Linked DNA regions of Victivallis sp. Marseille-Q1083. The protein of the gene in region 2 interacts with the protein of the main gene of each other region in a pairwise test. Links are inferred from orthologs where the notes say so. Each region holds a gene or a part of one and is shown on either strand. Other genes may lie near its edges.

Region 1 (3,190 bases), 2.6 Mb from region 2 along the record:
ACCGTGCGCCACTCCATATTGGACTGCCCGGAGCAGAGCCATACTTCGCCGACCAGGACATCCGACAATTCGAGACGGTTCCCGCCCTCCACCGTCAGAGTCAGCGGACCACCGGCCGCCATCGCCGGCAGCGTCACGCGCCATTGGCCCGCTTCATCGGCGACAGTCGAAACGGTTGCGTCCGCCTGGTCCGGCTTCGACATTTTCACCGTCACCGTCACCGTTTCGCCCGGATCGGCCCAGCCCCAGACCGGACAGGGCCGTTCCCGCTGCAGCACCATGTGATCGGAGAACAATGCCGGCAATCTTACTTCCGCCGGCGCCAGCGGCGCCGTCAAAGCAATTCCTGCCGCCAACCAACACTTCCAGTTCATTTCTCTTCCCTCCTTACTGATTTTTCGGCTTACTGAACAATTTATCCAATCCCTCGCGAACCGAATCACCGACGCCTTCCACCGATTCTCGGACATCATTCAGCGATTTGCCCACGCCTTGAAACGCTTCGTTCAAATTGGCGGTCAAATTGTTCTGAAAGGCTTCGACATCGAAATCCGGCAATTTCGCATTGGTGATGATCCGGCTGATGTTGAGCAGCAATTCATTGAAGAACTGGGCAATCATCTCCGGATAATTGCGCCCTTCGCCCAGATTGTCCATTTCGATTTTCGGCAGGGCGATCTTGATATTCTGCCCCAGCATTTTATTCGCCAGGGTCAGAGAGCCATCCTGGACGATCAGTTTCCGGATGACCACCTGTTTCGTCTTCCCTTCCGGTTCCGGCGCCGCCGGCTGATCTTTCGGCGGGGCGACTTCCGCGACGAATTTCTCGATGTTTTTCTGGATCATGCCCAGATTGCTGCCGTTGACCGTCAATTCATAGTCGATATTCAACCCGGAAATTTCCACCAGATCGACGATGATCTTATCGGACATCACCGAACCGATCTGCAGCTTCACATTGAGCGCAGTAAATCCCAACGCATCCGGCATCTGGAATCCATCCGGATTGGCGACCTGCAACTCTTTGATGGCCAGGCTGCCGCCGAATACCGACAGCTGAATGCTGTCAACCCCCACCCGGGTGCCGGTCGCTTTGCCGCCGACGGTACGAACCGCGCCGGCGATGATCGAATTCAGAAAAATAAGAACGACGACAATGAGGACCACCAACAGCACGACCACCCCGCCGACGATCTTCCACAACCAACGTTTTTTCGTTTTCTTTTCACTGCTCATAGCCACTTTCCTCCTCTATTTTTGGGATGGCGCGGGCCCTCTCGGCCCTTCTGAAATATCCGGAAAAGCAAAAACGGCGCCAAGCCGCCCACCGGGCAACCGGACGCCGAATCTCTGCAAACTTCAACGCTTCTTACAACAATTCCGCAATCTGAACCGCGTTCAGCGCAGCACCCTTCAGCACCTGGTCGCCACTGACGAAAATATCCAGCCCGCGCTTGTCGTCCCGCGAAATATCCTGGCGAATCCGTCCGACCAGCACGTCGTACTGCTCACTGGCGTCGACCGGCATCGGATAGCACCGGTTGGCCGGATCGTCGACCAGCTTGACCCCCGGCGCGCCGCGCAGAATTTCCCGCGCCTCTTCCGGGGTAATTTCACGCTCGAATTCCAGATTCAACGCTTCGGAATGAGCCCGGAAAATCGGCACCCGCACGCAGGTGCAGGAGACTTTCAGCGTCGGCAGATGAAGCATTTTCCGGCTTTCATTGAGCATTTTAAGCTCTTCCTTGGTATAACCGTTCTCATTGAAAACGTCGATATGCGGGATCAGGTTGAAGCCGATGCGATGTGCAAACGCTTTCGGCGCGATCGGTTCGCCGTTCAACAACTGCCGGGTCTGCAGCTCCAGCTCGGCCATCCCCTTGGCGCCGGCGCCGCTGGTCGCCTGATAGGTCGCCGCCACCAGCCGCTTCAAGCCTCTGGCCCGATGCAGCGGCGCGACCGCCACCAGCATGATGATCGTCGTGCAGTTCGGGTTGGCGATGATGCCGTGATGGCCGGCGATGTCTTCCGGATTGACTTCCGGCACCACCAGCGGCACATCCTCCCGCATCCGGAACGCGCTGGAATTGTCGATCATCACCGCGCCGGAATCGACGACCGACTGGGCGAATTCCTTCGAAATGTCGCCGCCGGCGCTGAACAGCGCGATGTCGACGCCGCGGAAAGAATCCTTCGTCAGCTCTTCGACCTTCACGGCCGTATCCTTGAACTTCATCTCCTTGCCGACCGAACGGCTGGAAGCCAGCAAACGCAGATTCCTGACCGGAAAATTCCGTTTTTCCAGCGTCTTGATCATCTCGACGCCTACCGCGCCGGTCGCCCCGGCCACGGCAACATTGTACTCTTTTACCATTCCGTTATACTCCGAAAACTGATTCCGATACTCTCATTCTCGATTCATGACAAAAACAATACTATAGAAGCGAATTGCGCATTTGCAAACCAGAAACGCTCCGAACCGCCTGGATTCTCCGCTGAAAATAACCGTCGCAATCAACCCGGACGATTGAAAAACCGCAAAGCAGTCCGGGCGGCGGACCGAAGGTCTTTTTCATCCCCTGCTTTGCAGCGCTTCCGCTTCCAGCCCTTCAAGCACAGTGTCGCGCGGCGCCGGCCGTAACCGCCGGCGGTATTTTTTCTCATCGCCGCACCGGATCAGAACGTAGCGCCCGGCCTCCAGAAAGCCGGCCAGCGATTCGGCAATCAATACGGAGTGACCGGTCTGGCAGTTGTAGAAATAAACCGGCAACTGTCCGGCCCGTTCCCGCCCCGGACAGAAGAAATAAGAGTTGCCCTGTCCGTCGGTCGCCAACACAAAATGATCCTCCCGGATGCCTTCCGAAACGGCGATGAAATCTTTCACATACCACTGGACCGTCTTCTGGTCCGGCGCCGTTACCGACAGGAAAACTTTCCGCTGCGCCCGGGCGCCGGAATGGTAGAAGGCCTTCAACGGTTCCGGAGCTTCACAGCCGAACTGCTGCCGGAACTGCCGCCAGCCGCACTCATCGTCCAGGCGGTCGGGCCGATAATATTTCTCCCTCGCCCAGGCCGGCAATTCGGTCAACGGCACCAACCGGCCCCTGCGGCGCCGAAACAGAAGATACCAACCGGCGACCGCCGCCGCCATCGCGGCAATGATTGCAATTCCACCGACCACCCATCCGAC
Region 2 (4,262 bases):
CGGAATCAAGGAGTACAATCAGCCGCTGCTGATTCATGTGATCACCCGCAAAGGGCACGGCTATATCCCGGCGGAACAGGCGCCGGACAAATTCCATGGCGTCGGTCCGTTCGATCTGGCGACCGGGCGGCTGCGGTCCAACGGCAAGCTGACTTTTTCCAAAGCGTTCGGCGCCGCTCTGGAAGCGCTGGCGGCGCGGCATGACGATGTCGTCGGCATTACCGCGGCGATGGCGGGCGGCACCGGGATGGGCGGCTTTGCCGAACGTTTCCCGAAACGCTTCTTCGACGTCGGCATCGCCGAAGAACATGCCGTGGTGTTTGCCGCCGGCCAGGCCTGCAGCGGCCTGCGGCCGGTGGTGGCGATTTATGCGACCTTCATGCAGCGGGCGCTGGATTGCGTTTACCATGACGTCTGTTTGCAGAATCTGCCGGTGATTTTCGCGTTGGACCGGGCCGGAATCGTCGAGGACGGGCCGACGCATCATGGGATTTACGACCTGTCCTTTTTCCGAACGCTGCCGAACTTGACCATTCTGGCGCCGCGGGATGAAAATGAGTTGTACGCGATGTTGTTCTGGGCGTATGACTGGAAGGCGCCGGTGTTGATCCGCTACCCGCGCGGCGGCAGCGGCCGGGATTTCCGGCCGTTGGAACCCTTGCCGACGCCGTTGGAGAACGGCCGGGCGGAAGTGGTGCGCGCCGGGGAAGACGGCGTCATCTGGGCGTTGGGCGCGGAAGTGGACCGGGCGCTGCGCTGCGCCGAAATTCTGGCGGAAAAGTATCAACTGGATTGCGGCGTGGTCAACGTCCGTTTCCTGCTGCCGTTCGATGCCGCGCGGTTGAAAGAGCAGGCGGCCCGGCAGGCGGTTTTCACGCTGGAAGATCATCGGCTGGTTGGCGGGCTGGCTTCGGCGGTGGCGGAGACGCTGTTGAACGAACCGCACGGCATGGTCGAACACTTCGGCTGGGCGGCACCAGCCGTCGGCTACGGCGCCGCTGCCGCCTTGCGCCGCGAGGCTGGCTTGATACCGGAGCAACTGGCGGAACGAATGGCGGCTTTGCTGCGGCAGAAGCGGTAAAGCCGCAGCGGCGGCCCGATTGTCCGGTTAAAACGAGACGTTGACGTCCCCGGAGATGCGGGTCGGCGGCGGCATCAGCACGATGCCCGTTTCGGTATTCCAATCGCGGTCCCAGCGGCGCAGCATCAACGGATCGCATTCTCCCCATTTATTGAGGTCGATGATCAGAATCTGGCCGTCCGAGGTGAAATAGATATCCATGACCAGCCGCCCCGGCGGCAGCAGCCAGGCGATTTTTTTGATGAATTTTTTGGCCGCCTTCCAGTACTGCTGCTTGACCCCTTCCAGCCGCTTGAAGTGCCGGATCAGATGGTACTGGCTCATCGAGTTGAGTTTGCCGTCGATGAGAAACAGCCGGAATTCACGCGGTTTGGACATGCGCCGGAACGGCCTGGCGAAAATATATTCCACCCTGCCCATTGCGGCGGCCAGTTGCACCTTGCGGCTGAGCGCCAGATATTTCCAGGCGCTCTCCGGGGAGAAAACCGCGCCGCGCTTGCCGTAGAAACGTTCGGTATCGGTCGGCGCGCAGACGTCGACGCCGACGAACGCATTGCCGGGGATGGCGGCCATCACCGGCCTGAGTTGTTCGATGACATCCTGCACCACCGGGCCCTTGAGCAGGCCCTTTTGCAGCGCCTGGATCGCTTCCGGCGACAATTTGACAAAGGAGGTCAGAAACGTATGGCTGGCCAGCGAGGGATACCAGACCGGTATCCGCAGGAAATCATCCGGATCGATTTTTGTTTTTTCCGTCATCGTCTTCCGCTTGTTTAAAAATCAAAGTCGTCATTGTGGTCCGGCAATTGCGGCTGGCGCGGCAACCGGGAACGTTCGATGCAGGTCATCGCAAACAACAGATAGATCGCCATTCCGAACATGTAGATGGTCGTATAGTCCAGCAGCCAGAGATCCAGCGCCAGGAAAACCGTCCCGACCAGAATGGCCGGGAAGCCGGCGTAAATACCGAGAATGATCAGTTCCTTGGTTTGAATGGAACGCGTCCGCCGGCCGCCGGTCAGGACAAAAACCAGCGCGAACAGCCCGATGGAGAGCAAGGCCAGCAGGACGATGCTGAGAAACTGGACGGCGAAATAGAGCAGCAGCAGCCCGGCTTTCAAACTGGCGGCCAATTCCGGCCAGGTACGCTGCAGGGGAGCGCCGGAACTTTGGAAATCGGCCTGCCGCACCATCGACTGCAACAGGTTCAACAGCTCCGCCGGAGTCAGCGAGACTGTCCAGAAATTATAGCTGTCGCTATCGGGCGGATGATGCCAGAACAGAATGAATTGCGGCAGCCAGAGGATGCCGTTGGCCAGGTTGTCCGGATTGAATTGCGGCATCTCTTTTAGCGTTTCGACATCCGGCAGGTAGTACACTGCCAGCGGCAGGGAGGTTGGCAGCGAGACGCCGCGCCCCTGGTCAGGGGCCAGCGTCGGCGTGAAATTGAACAGGCCGCGGCTCTGGACCGCGCCGAAAGTCTTTTCCAGGATCGGCGCGCTGACTGCCAGGTCGTCACTGATCGTCCGGTAGTGGCAGCCGACGATCACGATGGCGGCCAGAAAGGCCAGCAGCAGCAGATGCCCGAGGGCACGCCGCAACGGCCGCTGAATCAATTCCGGAAAGATGGCCGTCCCTTGACAGACTGCCAGAACCGTCGCAAAAAATCCCTTCATCGGTTATGCCCTGATTTTGCGGATAAAATCATGTTTTTGTCCGAATTTTTCCAACCGGGCCAGTGATTTTTCGATTTCGGCGCGGTCTGCCGGCTTCAAATGGTCGATGTAAAGAACGCCGTCCAGATGATCCAGTTCGTGCTGGATGCAGCGCGCCAGCATGCCGCCGCATTCGACGTCGATGGTGTCGCCGTCCAGCGTTTGTGCTTTGAACCGGCAATTCAGCGGCCGTTCCACCGGGGCGAAAATATCCGGAATCGACAGACAGCCTTCATCGCAGACGCCGGTCGCTTTGCCGCAGGAGACGATTTCCGGGTTGACGACCGCCAGCGGCATGCGCGGCAGCAGCAGCAGTTCCCCGGGCGATGGCGCTTCGTCCATCGATTCCATGCTCAGATGGAAAACGACCAGCCGCTTGTTGACGCCGATCTGCGGCGCCGCCAGGCCGATGCCTTCGAATTTATCCAATACTTCGATCATCCAGGCGGCCAGCGCGCGGATTTCGTCGTCGACTTTGGCGATCGGCTCCGATTTCCGGCGCAGCACTTCGGCGCCCAGCGTTTCCACGGTATAAACTTTTTTGGTTTTAAAAAACATGCCGTTCCTCTATTGTTCAGACCTGACTCCGGCCGGATTGTTCCGGAGAGCCGGAGTGTCGACCGTGCGCGTTTCAAAAGGTTCCTGCCGCGGGCCGACGGTCATTCTGTTCTTATCCTATATAGTAATACGGTACGGTTGAAATTGCAAATCAACCGTACCGTATTGAACTTGAAAAGCAAAAACCGGATATCGATTTATTTGGTCGCATCCGTTTTGCCCGGCGCCGCCGCCGGCTGAGAAACCGCGGTGTTCGGCGCCAGGATCTGCGATTCTCCGGCGTTGGCCTCTTCCTTGGCCGCCGCCAGCGTCATGAACTTGCTCTGGTCATCGACGCCGACGAAATTGGTGTTGGTAACAGAATCGAGGTTGGCTTGCGCTTTCAGCACATTGACCAGCGCGCTGACCAGCTGGGTTTCGGCTTCCACCAGATTGAGCTGGGCCTCATTCAGACGGGTCAGCTCGGTGTTGCCGGCCCGGTATTCCTCTTCGACCAGGTCCCGCTGCTTGACGACCAGCCCGAGGGTCATTTCATACAGTTTCGCCTGTTTGACGTTCTGGACATAGTTGGCATAGGCGCCGCGAACTTCATTGACGACGTTCAACCAGTTCTCGGTGACGGTGAATTCGGCCGCCGCCACCTGGGCCTGCGCTTCGCGCATCGTATTGTAGCGCTGCAGGCCGTTGAATACGGTCCATTCGACCGAACCGCCGTAATCGAACCTGCCGGTTTCCCCGTAGGTGTGGTTATAACTTTCCGAACTGAAGGTGCCGGCGCTCTGCGGGCCGGGGTATTTGGTCAGCGCGGTATCGTATCCGAAACTCGCATGGACCGAAGCGACCGGCGAGAACGAACTGTAGCTGCGGTACATATTGTACTTGGCGATTTCCAGCTGTTCCCGGTAGGC

Evidence for each region. Proteins that work in one complex are often made in the same cells at the same time.
Region 1: the proteins of def (region 2) and HWX74_RS00240 interact in binary tests that used the Escherichia coli proteins (3 or more experiments, as listed by UniProt). The link is inferred for Victivallis sp. Marseille-Q1083 from one-to-one orthologs.

What each region holds. Positions count from the first base shown.
Region 1 is NZ_CAHJXL010000001.1:69,426-72,615, forward strand. What follows is about bases 373-3,190. They hold HWX74_RS00240 (aspartate-semialdehyde dehydrogenase), read right to left. Parts: upstream 2,375-3,190; coding sequence 1,370-2,374; downstream 373-1,369. Other genes in these bases: HWX74_RS00230 (sialate O-acetylesterase), read right to left, coding at 373-374; HWX74_RS00235 (hypothetical protein), read right to left, coding at 388-1,236; HWX74_RS00245 (SMI1/KNR4 family protein), read right to left, coding at 2,573-3,190. Outside these bases: more of HWX74_RS00230, read right to left, coding at 1-372.
Region 2 is NZ_CAHJXL010000001.1:2,704,015-2,708,276, forward strand. What follows is about bases 1,558-4,262. They hold def (peptide deformylase), read right to left. Parts: upstream 3,355-4,262; coding sequence 2,761-3,354; downstream 1,558-2,760. Other genes in these bases: HWX74_RS11130 (hypothetical protein), read right to left, coding at 1,558-1,840; HWX74_RS11135 (hypothetical protein), read right to left, coding at 1,855-2,757; HWX74_RS11145 (TolC family protein), read right to left, coding at 3,552-4,262. Also shown: dxs (1-deoxy-D-xylulose-5-phosphate synthase), read left to right, coding at 1-1,081; more of HWX74_RS11130, read right to left, coding at 1,109-1,557. UniProt on the Escherichia coli protein: Removes the formyl group from the N-terminal Met of newly synthesized proteins. Requires at least a dipeptide for an efficient rate of reaction. N-terminal L-methionine is a prerequisite for activity but the enzyme has broad specificity at other positions.